DNA from 4 places in the Nocardioides sp. WG-D5 genome. Region 1 is predicted to be linked to each of the others. Evidence: riboswitches for the same ligand, from Rfam matches in the RefSeq annotation. Region 1 holds a riboswitch; each other region holds the start of a gene.
The links. A riboswitch is a leader RNA that binds a small molecule or an ion and turns the genes downstream of it on or off. The one in region 1 is predicted to bind cobalamin.
Positions count from the first base shown of each region.

Region 2: linked by a shared signal. The riboswitch ahead of ACWZJV_RS06755 (nitrite reductase) and the one ahead of ACWZJV_RS05825 (ABC transporter substrate-binding protein) in region 1 are both predicted to bind cobalamin.
Region 3: linked by a shared signal. The riboswitch ahead of ACWZJV_RS06715 (VWA domain-containing protein) and the one ahead of ACWZJV_RS05825 (ABC transporter substrate-binding protein) in region 1 are both predicted to bind cobalamin.
Region 4: linked by a shared signal. The riboswitch ahead of ACWZJV_RS06685 (ribonucleotide-diphosphate reductase subunit beta) and the one ahead of ACWZJV_RS05825 (ABC transporter substrate-binding protein) in region 1 are both predicted to bind cobalamin.

Region 1 is NZ_CM132928.1:1,195,750-1,200,987, reverse strand. Features, by position in the region: gene ACWZJV_RS05840 (glycoside hydrolase family 16 protein) at 1-242, shown strand, start outside; gene ACWZJV_RS05835 (ABC transporter ATP-binding protein) at 239-1,006, opposite strand; gene ACWZJV_RS05830 (FecCD family ABC transporter permease) at 1,003-2,022, opposite strand; gene ACWZJV_RS05825 (ABC transporter substrate-binding protein) at 2,022-3,029, opposite strand; cobalamin riboswitch at 3,132-3,318, opposite strand; gene ACWZJV_RS05820 (NAD(P)H-dependent oxidoreductase) at 3,329-4,027, opposite strand; gene ACWZJV_RS05815 (sugar ABC transporter ATP-binding protein) at 4,206-5,238, shown strand, end outside.
Region 2 is NZ_CM132928.1:1,377,137-1,382,374, reverse strand. Features, by position in the region: gene ACWZJV_RS06765 (tripartite tricarboxylate transporter permease) at 1-412, shown strand, start outside; gene ACWZJV_RS06760 (ABC transporter substrate-binding protein) at 429-1,595, opposite strand; cobalamin riboswitch at 1,700-1,903, shown strand; partial or broken gene ACWZJV_RS06755 (nitrite reductase) at 1,959-2,150, shown strand; gene ACWZJV_RS06750 (precorrin-8X methylmutase) at 2,838-3,446, shown strand; gene cobJ (precorrin-3B C(17)-methyltransferase) at 3,443-5,008, shown strand; gene cobM (precorrin-4 C(11)-methyltransferase) at 5,005-5,238, shown strand, end outside.
Region 3 is NZ_CM132928.1:1,369,268-1,374,505, reverse strand. Features, by position in the region: gene ACWZJV_RS06725 (IS30 family transposase) at 1-522, opposite strand, end outside; gene cbiE (precorrin-6y C5,15-methyltransferase (decarboxylating) subunit CbiE) at 574-1,791, opposite strand; cobalamin riboswitch at 1,860-1,993, shown strand; gene ACWZJV_RS06715 (VWA domain-containing protein) at 2,018-4,135, shown strand; gene cobO (cob(I)yrinic acid a,c-diamide adenosyltransferase) at 4,135-4,749, shown strand; gene ACWZJV_RS06705 (cobyrinate a,c-diamide synthase) at 4,743-5,238, shown strand, end outside.
Region 4 is NZ_CM132928.1:1,360,233-1,365,470, forward strand. Features, by position in the region: gene ACWZJV_RS06665 (cobalt-precorrin-6A reductase) at 1-605, shown strand, start outside; gene ACWZJV_RS06670 ((2Fe-2S) ferredoxin domain-containing protein) at 602-1,273, shown strand; gene ACWZJV_RS06675 (CbtA family protein) at 1,275-2,051, opposite strand; gene ACWZJV_RS06680 (CbtB domain-containing protein) at 2,051-2,266, opposite strand; cobalamin riboswitch at 2,500-2,716, shown strand; gene ACWZJV_RS06685 (ribonucleotide-diphosphate reductase subunit beta) at 2,838-3,842, shown strand; gene ACWZJV_RS06690 (ribonucleotide reductase N-terminal alpha domain-containing protein) at 3,842-5,238, shown strand, end outside.

The sequences.
Region 1 (5,238 bases):
CGTTCCACACCTTCGCCATCGACTGGCGGCCCGGCTCGATCACCTGGTCCGTCGACGGGGTCGCCTACCAGACCTTCACCACCGCCAACACCGGCGCGAACCCCTGGGTCTTCGACCAGCCGTTCTTCTTCATCCTCAACGTCGCGGTCGGCGGCAACTGGCCCGGCAACCCCGACGGCACGACCCAGTTCCCCCAGCGCATGGTCGTGGACTACGTACGCGTCTACGACTCGCAGCTCTAGGCGCTGACCGGACCGAGGAAGCGGATGACGAGGCCCTCGTCGTCGTGCACCCGGGCGCGGACGCCGTAGACCTCGGCGATCAGGGACTCGGTCAGCACCTCGGCGGGCGGGCCTCCGGCCACGACGCGGCCCTCGGCGAGCACGAAGACCTGATCGCAGTAGGCGGCGGCGAGGTTGAGGTCGTGCAGGGCGACCAGGCAGGTCGTGGGCATCCGGCGGACCAGCGCGAGCAGCGCCAGCTGGTGACGTACGTCGAGGTGGTTCGTCGGCTCGTCCAGGAGCAGGATCTCCGGCTCCTGGACGAGCGCCCGGGCGATCTGCGTACGCTGCCGCTCGCCGCCCGACAGGGTCGAGAAGCGCTGCTCGAGGCGGTCGGCGATGCCGGCATGGGTGGCGGCCTCCTCGATGACGGCGCGGTCCTGGGCGCTGTCGGGCGCCCAGGCCGGGCGGTGCGGGATCCGGCCGAGGGCGACGACGTCGCGTACGCGGAGGTCTTGGCTGGTCGCCGGCTCCTGCTCGACGACCGCGAGCCGGCGTGCGAGATGACGCCGGGACATGCCGGCGAGCGGGCTGCCGTCGAGCAGGACCTCTCCGGACGACGGTGGGCGTAGCCCGGCCAGGATCCGGATCAGCGAGGACTTCCCGGACCCGTTGGGCCCGAGCAGCCCGACGGTGGCGCCGTCCTCGACCTGGAGGGACACGTCATCGACGACGAGTCGGCCACGAGGCGCCCAGCTGACCCGGCCGGCCTCGAGCGCGGTCATCGGCGTGCCCTCATCAGCACCAGTGCGAAGGCAGGCACCCCGACCAGCGCGGTCGCCACCCCGACGGGGAGCTCCTCGGGGTCGATCACGGTCCGGGCCGCGGTGTCGACCCAGATCAGGAAGATCGCTCCGAGCAGCGCGGTGGCGGGGAGCAGCAGCCGGTGTCCGACCCCGACGAGCGCTCTGGCGAGATGGGGAAGGACCAGCCCGACGAAGCCGATCGCTCCCGACGTCGAGACGATGACGGCGGTCATCAGCGCCGTCAGCACCAGCAGCGCCGCCCGGATGCGCGCGACGTCGACGCCGAGCGAGGCCGCCGCGTCGTTGCCGAACGCGAACGCGTCCAGCCATCCCGCCCCGAGAACGCAGCAGAGCAGCCCGCCGAGCACGATCACCCCGCACACGAGCACGTCGGTCCAGCTCGCCGAGGAGAGCGACCCGAGCAGCCAGAACAGCACCCCGCGCGTCTGCTCGGCGTCGGCCGCGGTGAACACGATGAACGAGGTGAGTGCCGAGAAGAGCTGGGTCGCGGCGATGCCGGCCAGGATGAGCCGGTCGGTGGTGCCCCCGGCGAGGGAGGCGAGCAGCAGCACGAGCGCGAACGAGGCCAGCGCGCCCACGAAGGCCCCGGTGGAGAGCCCGACCGCGCCCGACCCGATGCCGAGGACGACGATCGAGACCGCTCCGGTGGAGGCGCCCGAGGAGATGCCGAGCACGAACGGGTCGGCGAGCGGGTTGCGCAGCAGCGACTGCAGGATGACCCCGCAGATGGCCAGGCCCGCCCCGCAGATCCCCGCGAGCAACGTACGCGGCAGCCGCAGGTCCCACACGATGCTCTGCTGGAGCAGGGTCAGGTCGGAGGCCCCGAGACCGGCCCGGTCCGCGACGACACCGTAGACGTCGGCGATGCTCAGGTCGGAGGGTCCGACGGTGATGGCGCCCGCGACCGAGGCGACCACCACCAGGGGAGCCAGGGCCAGCAGGACACCGGCGCGAGGGAGTGCGCGGACCGCCATCAGCGGAGGCCGAGAGCGGCCAGCTGGTCGGCGACGTTCTCGACCGCGTAAACGGTGCGGATCGAGGGGTTGAGCTCGGCGCCGGACAGCGTCACGAAACGGTCGTTCTTCACCGCGTCCATCTGCGCGGTGACCGGGTTGTTCTTCAGATAGTCGATCTTGGCGCGGGCGGTCTCGGCGGTCTGGCTCTTGCGGGTCAGGTCGCCCAAGACGATGACGTCAGGGTTGCGCTCGGCGACGGTCTCCCAGTTGATCTGCGGCCACTCGTCGGTCGTGTCGTCGAAGACGTTCTCGATGCCGAGAGCGCGGCCGATGATGCCTGGGCCGCCGCAGCAACCGGCCAGGTAGGGCGACTCGGAGTTGGCGAACCAGTACATCGCGCTCACCTCACCCGCCGGCGCCTTGCTCTCGGCGGCCTCGAGGCGCCGGGACAGGTCGGCGACCAGTTGCTCGCCGCGCTCGGGGACGCCGAAGATCCGCGCCAGCTCGGTGATCTCCTGGTAGATCGTCTCGATCTCGAGGGGGTCGAGACGGGTGCCGTCGTCGTCGCCCTCGTTGTCCTTGAGGCACTCGGCAGGGGAGAGGTAGGAGCCGACACCCAGCCTCTCCAGGTCCTCCGGCGTGGTCACCCCGCCCTCTCCGAGGGTGCTGATGAAGGAGGCGGTGATGAAGTCGGGCTCGGTCTCCAGCACGCGCTCGTAGGAGGGCCAGTTGTCGGCGAGCCGCGGCACGCGCTCGTTGTCCTCGGCGAGCGAGTCGAGCACCGGGTCGGTCCAGACCGCGGTGCCGGCCATCCGGTCGGCGAGGCCGAGCGAGAGCAGGATCTCGGTGGAGCCCTGGTTGAGCGAGACGACCCGCTCGGGTGGTGCATCGAGCGTGATCTCGCGCCCGCAGTTGGTCATCGTGAGTGGGAAGCCGGCGGTCCCGGCGGCCGCCTTCTGCGCGTCGGCGGGCTGATCGGCTCCGCAGCCGGTCAGGGCGGCGCCGAGCACCAGAGCGGTGCTCACGGCGATCGTTCGGGCCAGGGTCGTTCGGATGGTGCGGGACAGGTGCACGTCGGTCCTCGAGCGGGTCGCGGGCTGGTACGCGTCGCCCGTGCTGACCGGCAGCGGTCTGCTGCAGGGCCAGCAGGTCTTCGGACTCGGGATCGACCGGCGCGAGACGCCTTCCCAGGCCCGAGGGCCCAGTGGCACAGTGTCCCGTCCGTCACCCACACCGCTGCGCGTCAGTCCCGGGCTCTCACCGGGTTCCCGTGCCGGGACTACGTCCCGAGCGGCTGGCCCGAAGACCGTAGCAGGCGGGCCCGTCAGCCCTCACGGTGGGCGCGGAGCCCGTCCTCTCCGGGCGCGACCGAGTCGTGGAGCTTGATGGTGTGGTCGTACTGCTCCTCGACCATCGGCCGGTAGGCGATCCGCGGCTCGGTCATCACGCCCTCGAGACGTACGCTCAGATCGGCCTCGATCCGCGCCATCGCCTCGGTGTCGACGGTGTCGGCGTCGGTGATCAGGTGGGGGCGCAGCGGGTCCATCCCGGTGTACCAGAACGTGCCGTGCAGGAGCGGCCACAGGACGTCCTCGATGTGGCCGCTGATCCCGCGCGGGCCCAGGGTCGCGGCCCGATCGCCGGCGGTGACGATGGTCAGCGCGCGCTTGCCGGCCAGGCCGCCCTTGCCGTACTTGAGGGGCTTGCCGGTCTCCGGATCCGGTACGTCGAAGGCGAATCCCGACTCGAAGACCCGGTCGATCCAGCCCTTCAGGATGGCCGGCACCGAATACCACCACAGCGGGAACTGCACGACCAGCAGATCGGCCTCCCGCAGGCGGTCCTGGTGGCGGCGTACGTCGGCCTCGCCCCGCTCCACCAGAAGTGGATTGAAACCTTCTCGATAGAGGTCGATCTCGTCGACGGTCCAGCCGGCCGCGACGAGAGCGTTCCGGCCCGCCTCCTGCAGCCGTCCGTTGAGCGACGACGCGTGCGGATGTGCCCATACCCAGAGTGCGTGCATGGGTCTCTGAACGCGGTCTGACGCGGCAGGATTCCCGCCTGGATGTGGGTGGGCGTCGTGCCGGTCTGACGACAAAGTCCGAACCTCGCTCAAATTAGCGGCCGAAGAGTGTTGACGTATGTGATTGCCATCACTAGCGTAAACCAGGCTTGAAACCTTTCAATTCGAGGAGCTGCCCATGCCGGACACACCCGCCGCACTGGAGCTGCGGGACGTGGCCAAGTCGTTCGGCCCCGTACGCGCCCTCCGGTCTGGAAGCCTCCGGGTCGAGGCCGGATCCATCCACGCGCTCGTGGGGGAGAACGGAGCCGGGAAGTCGACGCTGGTCAAGATCGTCGCCGGGCTCTACCGCCGCGACGCGGGCGACTACCTGCTCGCCGGGGAGCATGTCGACTTCCGCAACACCGCCGAGGCCAAGCAGGCCGGAGTCGCGGTCATCTACCAGGAGCCGACCCTCTTCCCCGACCTCTCGGTCACCGAGAACATCTTCATGGGGCGCCAGCCGACCAACCGCTGGGGCAGGATCGACCGTGCCGCGATGCGCACCGAGGTCGTCGAGCTCTTCGCCCGGCTCGGCGTGCCGATCGAGCCCGACCGCCCGACCGAGGGCCTCTCGATCGCCGACCAGCAGCTGATCGAGATCGCGAAGGCGCTCTCCCTCGACGCCAAGGTCCTGATCATGGACGAGCCGACTGCGGCCCTGTCGGGCAACGAGGTCGAGCGGCTGATGACCGTGGCGCGCACGCTGCGCGACCAGGGCTGCGCCGTCGTCTTCATCTCGCACCGCTTCGACGAGGTGTTCGCGCTGTGCGACACCATCACGGTGATGCGCGACGGCGCCTACATCTCCACCGACCCGATCGCCGCGGTCACCGAGGACCAGATCGTCCAGCGGCTGGTCGGGCGCGAGGTCTCCGACCTCTACCCGAAGCTCGAGGCCACCGTCGGCAAGCCCCTGCTCGAGGTCAGGGGCCTCACCCGCACCGGACTGTTCCAGGACATCAGCCTCACCGTCCGCGAGGGCGAGATCGTCGGCCTGGCCGGCCTCGTCGGCGCCGGACGAAGCGAGGTCGCCCAGGCGATCTTCGGCGTCGACCCCTACGAGAGCGGCGAGGTCATCCTCGACGGGCGGCCGGTGCCGCCGGGCGACCCGCGACGCGCCATCGAGATGGGGCTGGCGTTCGTGCCCGAGGACCGCCGCCAGCACGGCC
Region 2 (5,238 bases), 180 kb from region 1:
GCTGCTGCTGGTGCTCAACCTCCCGCTGGTCGGGCTGTGGGTGAAGGTCCTCCAGATCCCGCGGCACTATCTCTACGCCGGCATCCTGCTGTTCGCGGCCCTGGGCGCCTTCGCGGTGCACTTCAGCCCGCAGGACGTCATCGTGCTCCTCGTGCTCGGCATCCTGGGCTTCTTCATGCGCCGCTACGGCTACCCGGTGGCGCCGATGGTGGTCGGGCTGATCCTCGGGCCGATCTTCGAGCGGCAGCTGCGCTCGGCCCTGCAGATCGCCCAGGGGGACTGGCTGACGCTGGTGCAGTCGCCGTTCGCGATCGTCGTCTACGTCGCGCTGCTGCTCGCGCTCGCCGGGTCGATCGTGCTCCGCCGCAAGGAGGAGGACCTGGAGCACGAGCTGATCGAGGCCGATCGCTGAGGTGCAGCAGATCGCCTCAGCTTCCGGCTGGGGCGATCTTCTGCAGCACGACGTTGCGGGGGCCGTCGGCGGTGCCCTTGACCACACGCAGGAAGTAGGGCTGGTCGGGGTTGTGGTTGGGGTCGAAGGTCCAGTTCCCCCGGGGACTGACGATCGTGCCGACGGATCCCAGGGAGTCCGCGATCTCGTTGCGGTTGACGTCGTCGGAGAGCTCGAGCGCCTTGTCGAGCGCGGCCGCGGCGTCGTAGGCCTGCACCGAGTAGGCCGTCGGGGTGGCGTCGTACTTCTCGCGGTAGTCCTTCACGAAGGCGGCGTTCGTCAGCGAGTCCATCGCGTCGCTGTAGTGCAGCACCGTCCGCACCCCGGTCGCGTCGCCGCCCAGGGTGGACAGCACGTCGCCCTCGGTGAGGAAGCCGGGACCGTAGAGCGGGGTGCTCCGGGCCAGGCCGGAGTCGCGGTACTGCTTCACGAACGCCTCGGCCTCCTTCCCGGCGTAGGCGGCATAGATCGCGTCCGCGCCCGACTTCTTCACCTTGGCGAAGAGGCTCGACCAGTCCTCGGTCGCGTCGGCCGGCGTGTAGCCCTGTCCCGCGATGCCGCCGCCCTCGGCCTCCAAGGCGATCATGAAGCCGTCGGAGGACTCGTGGCCGGCGGCGTCGTCGGAGGCGATGACGTACGCCGCGCCCCGCTCGGTCTCCTGCGCGACCGCCTCCCCGAGCGCGCCGCCCAGGTCTGCGTTGGCCACGGACGTACGCCACAGGTAGTCGGAGCCGTCGGCGAACTGGTCGGCCCCGGCGCCGGTGACGATCAGCGGTGTCTCGCTGCCCTCCGCGACGTCCTTCGCCGCGAGCGCCGTCTCCGAGCCCACCAGCCCGACGACCGCCTGGACCTCCTCGTCCTCGATCAGCCTGGTCACCGCGGCGACCCCGGTCTTCACCCGCTCGCCCTCGTCGGCCTCGATGACGTCGACCAGCCGGCCACCGAGCTTGCCGCCGTGCTGGTCGAGGTAGAGGTGGAAGCCGCGGGACATGTCGGTGCCGATCGACTTGTGGGCGCCGGAGGTGGGGACCACGAGACCGATCGCGACCTTCGACTCCGACGTCGTGGCGCATGCGGCGAGACCGAGCGCCAGCGCGGAGACGGGCGCGAGAACGAACAGCTTCCGACGAGCCGATCCGGTCACGGGGGACTCCATCTGTGCGAAGTCGAGTGGAAGGTTCCGAGTAGCCGAACACTGGCACAGACCACCGCCGCAGGGCGAGCAATTCGGCGCCGTGTCCGCAAGTGGGTAGTCTCGCCCTGCCAGTCGTACTCCATGCCTGATGGGGTCAGGGAACCCGGTGAGAGTCCGGGACTGACGCGCAGCGGTGAGGATGACGGGCGGTACACGCACCTCCTCCGGGAGGGGCAGCCACTGGAGCCTGGCTCCGGGAAGGCGTCCCGCACCGATCGATTCCGAGTCCGAAGACCTGCTGGCTCTGGCGGCGCCCGCCGCCAGGTCACCACGTGCCCCGCGGAAGGGCACCTGACCAGAGCAGGTGTGGCGATGTCCCGAGTCCGATCCGACCGGTGCCCAGGAGTCGGCCGTCCGTGGCCGGCCGACGACGGCCTGCTGGTGCGGCTGCGCCTGATCGGCGGCTCCGTCTCGTCGGCCTCGCTGCTCTCCTTGGTCTCCGTCGCCGAGACCTACGGCGACGGCCGTGTCTACCTCACCGGCCGTGCCAACCTGCAGGTACGCGGCCTGCCCGCCGTCGACGGTGCGCTGCCCAGCGAGGTGCTCACCGCGCTGAAGGCGACCGGTCTGGTGCCGGCGCAGACCCACGAGCTCGTACGCAACGTGATGGTCTCCCCGCAGACCGGGCTCGCCGGCGGCCGGGCCGACCTGCGTGGCGTGGCCGCCTCGCTGGACCGGCTGCTGTGCGCCTCGCCCCGGCTGGCGGCGCTGCCCGGGCGGTTCCTCTTCGTGCTCGACGACGGTCGCGGCGACCTGGTCGCGCGGGAGTGCGACCTCGGTCTGGTGGCGCTCTCGGACGCTGAGGGTCAGCTGCGGGTCGGCGACTCGTGGGGACCGGTCGTGCCGCTCGCCGAGGCCGCCTCCCGGCTGGTCGCGCTCGCCTCGCGCTTCCTGGACGTACGCGGCGAGGGGCCGTCGGCTGCCTGGCACGTCTCCGAGCTCGGCGGCCCGCTCGTCGAGCCGGTCGAGGCCGACGACCGGGTGCCGGCGCCGGCCGCGGAGCTGGCGTTCGGCGAGGTGCCCGGGGGCGAGCATGTCGCCGCCACCGACGGAGCCCTGGACCGGGCTGCCGTCGAGGCGCTGGTGGAGCGGGCGCCGGCGGTCGTGGTGACGCCGTGGCGCGGCGTACTCGTGCCGGCGCCGCAGGTGCGCCCGACCCGGCGCTACGACTACATCGACCAGGGGCCGGCGATCTATGTCGACTCCTTCGCGACCATCCGGCGCGAGGCCGACCTCTCCGCGGTGCCCGCCGACGCCGAGCGGCTCGCGGTGCGGATGATCCACGGCAGCGGACAGGTCGACCTCGCCTCCGACCTGGTCATCCACCCCGGTCTGGTGAAGGCCGCGCGTGGTGCGCTCGAGGCCGGGGCGCCGATCCTGTGCGACGCGACGATGGTCGCCACCGGGGTCACCCGCAGCCGGCTGCCGCGCGACAACGAGGTGCTCTGCATGCTCGGCCACGACCGCGTCCCGGCGCTGGCCCGGGCCTGGGGGACGACCCGCACCGCGGCCGCGCTGTCGCTGTGGGAGCCCTACCTCGAGGGCGCCGTGGTCGCCATCGGCAACGCTCCGACGGCGCTCTTCCACCTGCTCGAGACGATCCTCGACGGCGGTCCGCGGCCGGCCGCGATCGTCGGCTGCCCGGTCGGCTTCATCGGCGCCGCCGAGTCCAAGGAGGCGCTCGCCTCCTTCGCCGACGACCACGGGATCGACATCCCCTACGTCACCGTCCGTGGTCGCCGTGGCGGCTCTGCGATGACCTCGTCCGCACTCAACGCACTCGCCCAGGAGCAGGAATGAGCAGCACTCAGCAGGCTCTGGGACGGTTCACCGTCGTCGGCATCGGCCCGGGCGATCCCGAGCTGATCACCCTCAAGGCCGCCCGGCTGATCGGCGCGGCACCGGTGATCGCCTACCACGCCGGGGTGCGCAAGCAGTCCCACGCCCGCCGGATCGCCTCCTCGCTGATCCCGGCCGACGCGGTCGAGGAGGAGCTGCGCTACCCGGTCACCACCGGCACCACCTCGCACCCGGGTGGCTACGTCGGGGCGATGGCCGAGTTCTACGAGTCCTGCGCGGTCCGGCTCTCCGCCCACCTCGACGCCGGCCGTGACGTGGTCCTGCTCGCCGAGGGCGACCCGCTCTTCTACGGCTCCTCGATGTATCTCCACGACCGGTTCAAGGAGGTCTACGAGACCTCCGTCGTGCCGGGCGTCCCGGCCTTCGCGGCCGCGACCGCCGCCGTCTCGACGCCGCTGGTGCGCCAGACCGACGTCCTCACCGTGCTGCCCGGGACCCTGCCCGAGCCCGAGCTCGCCCGGCGTCTCGCCGACACCGAGGCCGCGATCATCATGAAGCTCGGCCGGACCTTCCCGGCGGTCCGCTCCGCGCTGGCCGCGGCCGGCCGGCTCGAGGGTGCCTGGTACGTCGAGCGTGCCTCGCAGCCCGAGGAGCGCTGGCTGCCGGTGGCCGATGTGGACCCGTCCTCGGTGCCCTACTTCTCGCTGATCGTGGTGCCCGGGGACACGGCGCCTGTTTCGGCCGCGGCAGGCCGTCTGCGGCAGTCTGCGGCGGAGGAGTCTTCGGCGGCCGAGCCCGTCGATGCGTCCGAGACGTCCGAGGCCCCCGAGGCCGGGGAGGTGCTCGTCGTCGGGTTGGGGCCGGGGCCGGACGGGTGGCTGACGCCCGAGGTGAGCGCGGCGCTGGCCGAGGTCGGCCACGTCGTCGGCTATGCGCCGTACGTCAACCGGGTGCCGCAGCGTGAGGGGCTGCGGCGGCACGCGTCGGGCAACACCGTCGAGGTCGACCGAGCCCGCCACGCCCTGGACCTGGCGCTCGCGGGCGAGCGGGTCGCCGTCGTCTCCGGCGGCGACGCCGGTGTCTTCGGGATGGCCTCCGCCGTGTTCGAGGCGGCCTCTGACCCGGCCTATGCCGGCGTACGTGTCCGGGTGCTGCCCGGCGTCAGCGCCGTCCAGGCGGTGGCCGCGCGTGCGGGCGCTCCCGTCGGCGCCGACTTCGCGGTGATGTCACTCTCCGACCGGCTCAAGCCGTGGTCGGTCATCGAGGAACGGCTGCGTGCGGTTGCCGCCGCCGACCTGGTGCTGGCCATCTACAACCCCGCGTCGCGCTCGCGCACCGAGCAGATCGGCCTGGCTCGTGACGTACTCCTCGAGCAGCGCAAACCCGACACCGTCGTCATCGTCGGGCGAGACGTCGGCCGGGCCGAGGAGTCGCTGACGGTGACCACCCTCGGAGAGCTCGATCCGGACTCCATAGACATGAAGTGCCTGGTCATCGTGGGGGCGAGCTCGACCCGGGTGACCCCGGCCGGGCAGGTCTGGACGCCGAGGTTCGTCCAGTGACCGGCCAGCAGGTGCCCGGTCGGACGGTCCACTTCGTCGGTGCCGGTCCTGGCGCGGCGGACCTGCTGACCGTGCGTGCGACGCGGCTGCTCGAGGCCGCCGACGTGGTGCTCTACCCGGGCACCTATCTGGATCCCGAGGTGCTGGCCCACTGCAGTCCCGAGGCCGAGCTGGTCGACACCCAGAAGCTCGATCTGGACGAGATCGTCGGTGCGATCGTCGCCGCTCAA
Region 3 (5,238 bases), 170 kb from region 1:
CAACCCGGGTGACCAGCCCTGGTCCATCCAGGTCTCGATCAGCCGAGACAGTCGTGGGTTCGCGGCCAGCTTGAACTCCTTGGGACGCCGGCGGCGCTGGTGGGCTGCCCGATGAGCCACCTCACCGCGATAGACACCATCGTGGCCGGTGTTGCGGGCGACCTCGCGGCACACCACCGACCTATCCCGCCCGATCACCGCAGCGATCTTGGCCTGCGACCACCGATCAGCCAGTCCTGCAGCGATCACCGCACGATCCTGGGCGGTCAAACAACGACGCTGACGGCCTGCACGGTCGGTACCGGGGACACTCGGGTCACTCTGTAGCACTGTGCCCAGCCCACCCCGTAACGCACCCTGCTCAAGTGGAATCGGCACTGGGCAAGCCTGATGCCACCACAGCACCGCGGTCGGTTTCGCCACGCCGACCACATCAGCAGCCCGCCGTGCCGACATACCCGCACAGATCAGATCCACGACTCGAGAACGACACTCCTGTGAAAAGGGCTTCCCCGTCGGCATCACAACGCTCCTTCAACTCAGCGTTGCTTCGACCGGTTGAGTCCACCGCCTTCACAAGGTGTCATCGTCTAGTAAAGGGCGCGCGCTGTAGGCCCACTGCACCACCGTGCGCTGGGGCGCCCAGCCGCGGAAGGTGCCGATCGTGTCGACGGACTCCACGGAGATCCGGGTCAGCTCGCCGCCCAGCTCGGCATGCTGTCGCGCCAGGAGCTGCTCGGTCTCCAGCGTGACGCCGTGGACGACGAGACGACCGCCGGGGCGGAGGGCGGCGAGGCAGGTGTCGAGGACGCCGGGGCGGGTCGCGCCGCCGCCGATGAAGATCGCGTCGGGGGAGCGGAGGCCGGCCAGGGCGTCGGGGGCGCGGCCCTCGACGACGGCGAGGCCGGGTACGCCGAGGCGGGCCGCGTTGCGGGCGATCCTGGCGGCCCGCTCGGGGCTGGCCTCGATGGCCGTCGTGGTGCAGGAGGGGTGGGCCCGCATCCACTCGATCCCGACCGAGCCGGCGCCGGCGCCGACGTCCCACAGGTGCGCCCCCGGAGTGGGTGCCAGTCGGGCCAGGGCCGAGGCGCGCAGATCGCGCTTGGTCAGCTGGCCGTCGTTCTCGAAGACGTCGTCCGGCAGGCCCGCAGCCCAGCCGAGAGAGGGCGCGCCGACGCACTCGATCGCGACGATGTTGAGCCGCGGTGACTCGCCCGCCCAGGTCGAGGCCGTCCCCGTTCGTGCGCTCTCGGTCTCGGCGCCAAGCTCGCCCAGGACGGTCATCGTCGACGCGCCGAACCCGCTCGTGACCAGCAGGTTCGCGAGATCGGCCGGGGTCGACCCGTCGGAGGAGAGGGCCAGGATCCGGCGGCCGGGGGCGAGCTCACGGGCGACCAGCGACGCGTCGCGGCCGACCAGACTCACGGCCACGCACGACTCGGCCGGCCAGCCCATCCGGGCGCGGGCGAGGGCGACGGAGGAGACGGTCGGCTCGATGCGTACGTTCGCTGCTCCGAGCAGGTCGATCAGGGTCGTGCCGATGCCGGAGACCAGCGGGTCGCCCGAGGCCAGCGCGACCACGGGGACGTCCGCCGGCAGCGACTCGAGCAGGGCCGGGAGCCCCTCGCGCAGCGGCGAGGGCCAGGGCTCGCGCCGCTGGCCGGGGACGTCGGGGACGAGGTCGAGATGACGCTTGCCGCCGAGGAGGGTCGCGGCGTCCTGGATCAGCTGCTGGTGACGTACGGGGATCTCGTCCCAACCCCCGGCACCGATGCCCACCACGACGATCATGAGGCCAGACGCTACAGTGACCGCACAGGCGCGAGGTGCCCCGACTGCCCAGTCATCGGCTCGAGAGGAGAGCTGGTGAGGACGGTGGGACGGGAGAATCTGGGAAGCCGGTGAGATTCCGGCACAGGCCCGCTGCGGTGAACCGAGCCCCACACGGGGGACTCGGCAAGTCCGAAGACCGGCCCCGCGTCCATCCATCCAACGCGATAGGGAGCGGGAGCCTCTCATGCCGGTGCACTATCCATTTTCTGCCGTCCTCGGCTGTCAGGCGGACGACCTCGACGACATGGGCCTCGCGCTCGTGCTCACCACGATCTCCCCGGAGATCGGCGGGGTCCTGGTCCGTGGCGAGAAGGGGACCGCGAAGTCGACGGCCGTACGCGGCCTGGCGGCCGTGCTGCCCTCGATCTCGGTCTATGCGGGGGACCGGTTCTCGATCGATCCCGCCGACCCGTCCGCGGAGTCGCCGGACGGGCCGTTCGGGTCTGCCGCGGTCGTGGAGAGCCGGCCGGTGCGGCTGGTCGAGCTCCCGGTCGGTGCCACCGAGGACCGGGTCGTCGGCTCCCTCCATCTGGAGAGCGCGCTGTCGCGCGGTGCGGTCGAGTTCGAGCCGGGGCTGCTCGCCCGGGCCCACCGCGGCCTGCTCTACGTCGACGAGGTCAACCTGCTCCACGACCACCTGGTCGACCTGCTCCTGGACGCGGCCGCGATGGGCCGGGTCTCGGTCGAGCGCGACGGGGTCTCGGTCGAGCACGCCGCCCGGTTCGTGCTGATCGGCACCATGAACCCCGAGGAGGGTGAGCTGCGCCCGCAGCTGCTGGACCGCTTCGGGCTCACCGTCGAGGTCGCCGCTCCTCGCGATCCCGCCCTCCGGGCGGAGGTCGTACGCCGCCGGATGGCCTTCGACCTGGACGCTCCCGCGTTCGTCGAGCGCTATGTGGCCGCCGAGCGTGACCTGACCGCCCGGGTCTCCGCCGCCCGTGCGCTGGTCGGGAAGGTCCGGCTCACCGCACCGGGGCTGCTCAAGATCGCCGAGGTCTGCGCGGCCTTCGAGGTCGACGGGCTGCGCGCCGACATCGTCACCGCCCGCACCGCGGTCGCCCACGCGGCCTGGGCCGGGCGCTCCGAGGTCACCCGCGAAGACATCCGCCGGGCCGCACTCCTGGCCCTTCCGCACCGCCGCCGTCGCAACCCCTTCGACGCTCCGGGGCTCGACGAGGACCTGCTCGACCGCATCCTCGGCGACGAGGAGCTGCCGCCGGAGCCCCCGGAGGGTGGGCCTTCGGATGGCTCGGACAGCGAAGACTCTGTTGGTCTCGACACGCCTCCGCCTAGCGGCTCCGGCGGCTCGACCGACGCGGAGGACGGTTCGACCGACGCGGAACCCCCGTCGGTCGAGCCCGCGAGCGAAGCGAGCGGTGTCGAGACCAACACAGCCGATGACGCACCCGACCAGGCCCAATCTCCTTCCGGCGTCGCAGGCGAGTCCGTCACCGCCGCCGCCCCGGCCTACCGCCCCCGCCTCCTGACCGTCACCGGCCTGGGCACCGGCCGCACCGGCGGCCGGAGCAAGGCGATCGGCAGCAGCGGCCGCCGGATCGGCGCGAACACCAGCGTCCGCGGCTCGCTCCACCTCGTCGAGACGCTCAAGGCGGCCGCGGGCAAGCAGGCCGCCCGCCAACGTACGTCCGCGAAGGTCGAGCTGCGGATCGAGGACCTCCGCACCGCGGTCCGTGAGGGTCGCGAGGCCAACCTGGTGCTCTTCTGCGTGGACGCGTCCGGGTCCATGGCCGCGCGCAAGCGGATGGCGCAGGTGAAGGCTGCGGTCCTCTCGCTGCTCCTCGACGCCTACCGGCGCCGCGACAAGGTCGGGATGATCACCTTCCGCGGCGAGGGCGCCGAGCTGGTGCTGCCGCCGACCGGGTCGGTCGACCTCGCAGCCGCCCGTCTCGACGAGGTGCCCGCCGGAGGACGTACGCCGCTGGCCGAAGGTCTCCTCGAGGCCGCCCGCGTGCTGCAGCGCGAGCACCTGCGTGACCCCGATCTGCGGCCGCTGCTGGTGGTCGTCACCGACGGTCGCGCCAACTCGTCCCGAAAGACTGCGCAGACCCACGGCAAGGACGCCGTCCGCCGCTCGCAGCAGGCCGCCGCGTACGTCGCCGGCCTGGGCGTCACCACCGTCGTCATCGACTCCGAGAGCGGACCGATGCGGCTCGGGCTGGCGCGTCAGCTGGCCGAGCACCTGGGCGCCGAGCACGTCCCCGTCGCCGAGGTGAGCGCCGAGGCTCTGACGTCGGCCGTCCACGGGTTCACCGGATCGACCATGGGAAGGGGCGCTGCCTGATGCCGAAGGGACAGCCGCTGAACGTACCCGACGACGGGCTCACCACCCGCCAGCGCCGCAACCGGCCGCTGGTGATGGTCCACACCGGTCCCGGCAAGGGGAAGTCGACCGCCGCGTTCGGCCTCGCGCTGCGCGGGTGGAACCAGGGCTGGCGGATCGGGGTCTTCCAGTTCGTCAAGTCGGCCAAGTGGCGCATCGGCGAGCAGACCGTGCTCGAGCGCCTCGGCAAGCTGCACGAGGAGACCGGCGAGGGCGGACCGGTCGACTGGCACAAGATGGGCTCCGGCTGGTCCTGGAGCCGCAAGCAGGGGGACGCCGAGGACCACGCCGCGGCCGCCGCCGAGGGCTGGGCCGAGATCAAGCGGTGCCTGGCCGACGAGCGCTACGACCTGCTCGTCCTCGACGAGTTCACCTACCCGATCAAGTGGGGCTGGGTCGACGCCGCCGAGGTGGCCTCGGTGCTCGCCGAGCGGCCGGGGCGCCAGCACGTCGTCATCACCGGCCGTGACGCCGATCCCGCCGTGCTCGAGGTCGCGGACCTGGTCACCGAGATGACCAAGATCAAGCACCCCATGGACGCCGGGCAGAAGGGCCAGAAGGGTATCGAATGGTGACCCTGCCCCGGCTGGTGGTCGCGGCTCCCTCGACGGGTTCGGGGAAGACGACGATCGCGACCGGGCTGATGGCGGCGCTGCGTGCCTCCGGGACCGTCGTGAGCGGTCACAAGGTCGGCCCGGACTACATCGACCCCGGCTACCACGCGCTCGCGACCGGACGCCCGGGCCGCAACCTCGACCCGCACCTGGTCGGCGTCGAACGGGTGGTGCCGCTGCTGCTCCACGGTGCCGCCGGGGCCGAGGTGGCGGTCATCGAGGGCGTCATGGGCCTCTACGACGGCCGCCTCGGCACCGACGGCTTCGCCTCCACCGCGCACGTCGCCGCACTGACCTCCTCGCCGGTCGTCCTGGTCCTCGACGTCGCCCGGATGTCCCGCTCCGCTGCCGCGATCGCCGCCGGGATGGCGGCCTTCGACCCGTCCGTACGCATCGGGGGAGTCGTGCTCAACCGCTGCTCTCCCGGGCGCAACGCCGAGGAGATCCGGC
Region 4 (5,238 bases), 160 kb from region 1:
TGGGGGCGGTGCGGATCGGCGGCTTCGGAGGGGTCGAGGGCTTGAGGGGGGCTCTCGACCACTTCGACGCCGTCGTCGACGCGACGCACCCGTTCGCGCGCGGCATCTCGGCCAACGCGGCCACGGCCTGCGCGCAGACCGGGCATCCGCTGCTCCGGCTGGAGCGGCCGGGCTGGCCGGCGGACCCGTCCTGGACCTACGTCGACACCCACGACGAGGCCGCCGCGCTCGCCTCCGGTCTCGGGAGGCGTCCCTTCATCACCGTCGGACGCCAGGAGCTGGCCCGGTTCGTCCCGGCGCTCGCGGGCCACGAGGCTCTGGCCCGCGTGGTCGACCCGCCCGACCTCGACCTGCCCGAGCCCTGGACGCTGCTGACCAGCCGTGGCCCCTACGAGATCGAGGGCGAGCTCGCGCTGATGCATGAGCACCGCACCGACGTGCTCATCACCAAGGACTCCGGCGGCACCTTCACCTGGCCGAAGATGGCCGCGGCCGCCGAGCTCGGCGTGCCCGTCGTGGTCGTACGCCGACCCACCGCCGCCGACGGCGTCCGCACCGTCGACGACGTCGCCGAGGCGGTCGCCTGGGTCCGGAGCCTCGGATGAGGGTGGTCGTCGGGATGTCGGTGACCGACGTCGACCGCCGCCAGGACCTGCTCGGTTGGGCCGGCGAGCTCGACGCGAGCCTCGCCTTCCTGCAGATGGGCGGCCCGTCCCTCTCCGCAGAGCTGACCCGGCTCGCCGACGCCGGTGCGGAGACGATCACCCTGGCCGGGGTCAGCCTCGGCCCGCTCGCCCCGGGCCACTCCTGGCTGCGCCGGATCGCGGCCCACTGGTGGCGCGAGCGCGCGGGCGAGCCTCCCACGATCCAGGTGGCGACCGCTCTGGCGACCACGCGTGACGAGCTCGCCGAGGTGCTGGCCGAGACCAGACCGATCACCGGCACCGAGCCCGGGCTCACCTCCCCCGCCTGGGAGCGGGTCCCCGGCCACGTACGTCAGGTGCTGATCTGCCGCGGCCCGCGCTGCACCGCGAAGGGCTCCGAGGAGGTGGCCAGGGCGGTCGTCCTGGGCGCGATGGAGGCCGGTCTCGGCGACGACGACCTGCTGATCACCCACACCGGCTGCCAGTTCCCGTGCAACCAGGCGCCGGTGCTCAGCGTGCAGCCCGACGACGTCTGGTACGGCAACGTGGAAGCGGCCGCCGCCCGGGTGATCGTGCGCGATCACCTGGACGGCGGCCGTCCCGTGGAGGCCTACCGCCTCCCCCGCTAGCTCACAGGCTGGCGGCCAGGGCCTTGCGTTCCGCGACAGCGCGCTCTGCCGCGTACAGACGAATGACCAGTCCGGTCAGTGCCACTCCGAGCACGCCCCACATCGTGGCGAGCGTGATCAGCGAGGCCCGGCGGAAGAACCACAGCGTGTCGGCCGGGAAGTCCCCGACCTCGTTGACCGTCGTGAACAGCTCTCCGGCGACGACCATCACGGCCAGGTAGGCCGCGGTCGCGCCGACGACGGCGAGGTAGGTGCCGAACCGCCCGCGCAGCCGCACCGCGGCGTACGTCACGACCACCGCCGCCACGACCGAGAGGGCCTGGAAGGCGAAGTAGACCGCGGTGCGTACGCCGATGGTGTCGCCGCTGCCGACCGCCGGCGGGGTCGCCGGGTATTTGAGGAACGGCACGAGTGCGACCGCGACGAACCCGATCAGGGTGACCAGCGCCGTCGACTGGCCCGGCGTGAGCCGTCCCAGACGACCCAGCGTTGCCGCGGCGACCAGCCCGACGATGCCGCCGAGCGCGACGCCGACCGCGAGGGTGCCGGTCAGCAGCCCCCAGGTGCTCTGGTTGGTGCGGGAGACCTCGGCGGCCTCCTCCTCGCCCTCAGCACCTTCGGCGGCATGCGAGTGCGAGTGTCCGTCGCCGCCGGCCTCCTCCAGCGCGATGGCAGCACCGACCTGCGGCTCACCGACGGCGTACGCCACCAGGAAGGTGGCGACTCCGGCGAGGAGGCCGGCTAGGAGGCCGCGTACGAGAAAGGCACGCGGGCTCATCAGTGGCAGGGGTAGCCGAGCAGGTGACGACCGTCGTGGACCCACTCGTGGATCAGGGTGCCCGACGGGATCGAGACGGCGCCCTGGTCGGCGCTGATGAAGAAGAGCGCCAGGAGACCGAGCAGACCGAAGAAGAGCGCCCAGGGGGCGAGCTCACGGAGCGGGATGGTGGGCAGATCTGCGCCGGCGACCGGCGCCACAGCGTGCTGCGACATATGTCCTCCTCAGGGATACCTGCGTCCCTGTTCGTTGGGGTTGGACGGACATTCGGGTCTGACTCCACCGCCGCGAGGCGGTGTCACAGTAGCGCGACTGTGCCGGAGTTCCACCGGCTTCCTCATGTCCGTTGGCGGCATCATGCCACGTCGGGACGCTGGCCGCACCCACAGCGTTCCATGGAGTCGGCGAAACACAAGATCTAGGAAGTTGCATTGGTGTAATTCCCGCATATAGTGGTGCCCGCAGCTGGTTCTCCCACCTCGGCGACGAGGCGGGAGAGGCAAGAGGGAACCCGGTGCGAGTCCGGGACTGCCCCGCAGCGGTGAGTGGGAACGACCGCCGTCACGAAGCACTGGGAGCAAGCCGGCTCCTGGGAAGCGACGGCCACTAGGACCGAGCACGAGACGCCCACGAGTCCGAAGACCTGCCAGTGCCCACCTCATGGTGGGGTCCGCGACCTCGAGGGAAGGTCAGGGGATCGAGCGCGTACGACGCCGTCCTCTCCTGCCCCGGCACGGATGCACGAGACATCCAGCGGGCCGCGGGGCCCGCCTGAACAAGGGGGGTATGGGCTTGATCGACACCGAGGGTCTACCGATCCGCACCGAGAAGTCGGCGTACGTCTTCGACTATCCGATGGCCGAGGACCTGGCCAAGAAGCAGCGGAGCATCTTCTGGACCGCCGAGGAGATCCCGGTCGAGAACGACAAGCAGGACTTCCTGGTCAACATGACCGACGCCGAGCAGGCTGCGGTCAAGACGACGCTGAAGCTGTTCACCATCTACGAGCTGATCCTCGGCGGCGAGGTGTGGGGCGACCGGCTCTTCCACGCGTTCCCGCGGCCCGAGATCCAGATGATGACCAACGCCTTCTCCTTCGCCGAGCTGAACATGCACGCGCCGTTCTACGCGAAGCTCAACAAGACGCTGATGATCGACACCGAGGAGTTCTACGACTCCTACAAGAACGACCCGGTGCTGGCCGAGCGGATCGCCTTCGTGTGGGACGCCATCGCCGACGAGGACCTGCTCTACGCGCTGAGCGTCTTCACGCTGATGGAGAACTGCGTCCTCTACTCCAACTTCGCCTTCCTCAAGCACTTCCAGTCCGGTGGCAAGAACCTGCTGCAGAACGTGATCAGCGGCATCAACTTCTCCGCCCGCGACGAGAACCTGCACGCCACCGGCGGTGCCTGGCTGTTCAACACGACGCTGGACGAGTACGCCGCGACCGTCCCGGCCGACAAGTTCGAGGCCGAGCGCGACGACCTCTTCGCCCGCGTCCGCGGCGTCGCCGAGCACCTCTACGCCCACGAGGCCCGGATCGTGGAGATGCTCTTCGCCCACGGGCCGATCACCGGCATCGAGCAGGCCGATCTGGAGGCCTTCGTGCGCTCCCGCATCGACATGACCCTGGAGAACATGCGGATGGAGCCGCTGTTCGGGGTCGAGACCAACCCGGTCGCCGAGTGGTTCTACGCCGGCATCAACGGCACCCAGTTCCACGACTTCTTCCAGGTCACCGGCAACGAATACAACCGCAACATCGGCGAGACGGAGTTCGAGTTCTGATGAGCAGCACCAGCTGGGAGGCGCTCTCCGCCGAGCGCAAGGCACTGCAGGACGAGGGCACCGTGCCTGCCTTCATGACCACCGCGGGCTACGCGATGTTCAAGGCCAAGTACACCGTCGCGGACCAGAGCGTCCGCGAGCGCTACGAGACCATCGCGGCCACCGCCGGCGGGCTGGCCGACGAGATGTACCCCCGCGAGGACGGCGTCTCCTGGACGGAGCCGTTCTTCGAGGCGATCTGGAACGGCTGGCTCTCCCCCTCGACGCCGGTGCTGTCCAACCTCGGCACCGACCGCGGCCTGCCGGTCTCGTGCGAGGGGTCCTACGTCGAGGACTCGGTCTGGGGCTTCTACGAGACCCTCAAGGAGGCCGCGATCCTGTCCCAGAACGGGTTCGGCACCTCGGCGTACCTCGGTGACGTCCGGCCGCGCGGCGCGAAGTTCAGCGACAACGGCAAGGCCAACGGCGTGGTCCCGGTCTTCTGCAACTTCGTGGAGATGACCAACCAGATCAGCCAGGGCGCCACCCGCCGCGGCTCCTGGGCGGGCTACCTGCCCGTGGACCACCCGGACTTCTACGAGCTCGCCGACCTGATCTTCCGCGAGCCGGCCAACAAGAACGTCGGCTGGATCTTCAGCCAGGCCTTCATCGACCGGATGCTCGCCGGCGACAAGGACGCGCTGGAGCGCTACCAGCGGGTGCTGAAGATCCGGGTCGTGCTGGGCAAGGGCTACATCTGGAAGGTCGACACCGTCAACGCGGCGCAGACCGAGTCCTACCAGGCCAACGGCCTGGCCAACAAGGCCTCCAACCTGTGCTCGGAGATCACCCTCTTCAGCGACGAGGACCACTCCTACACCTGCGTGCTCTCCTCGCTGAACCTGTCGACCTACGACGAGTGGAAGGACCAGGACACCGCGTACGTCGCGACCGTCTTCCTGGACGCGGTCGCCGAGGCGTTCCTGCGCAAGGCGCGTACCATCCGCGGTCTGGAGCGGGCGGTGCGCTACACCGAGAAGGCCCGCAGCCTGGGCCTCGGCGTGATGGGCTACCACGACTACCTGCAGAAGCAGCGGGTGCCGTTCGAGTCGGACAAGGCGGCAGCGCTGAACAAGGACATCTTCGAGCGGATCTCGTCCCGTGCCGACGCCGCCTCGCGGTGGATGGGCTCGGTCGCCGGCATCCCCGAGTGGTGCGTCGGACGGCGCAACTCCCACCTCATGGCGATCGCGCCGACGATGAGCACCGCGGTGATCGTCGGCGGCACCAGCCAGGGCATCGAGCCGTACGTCGCCAACGTCTGGAACCAGACCACCTCCGCCGGCGAGATGCCGCGGGCCAACCAGAACCTCGTCGAGGTGATGAAGGAGCGTGGCGTCTACGACCAGGCCCACAT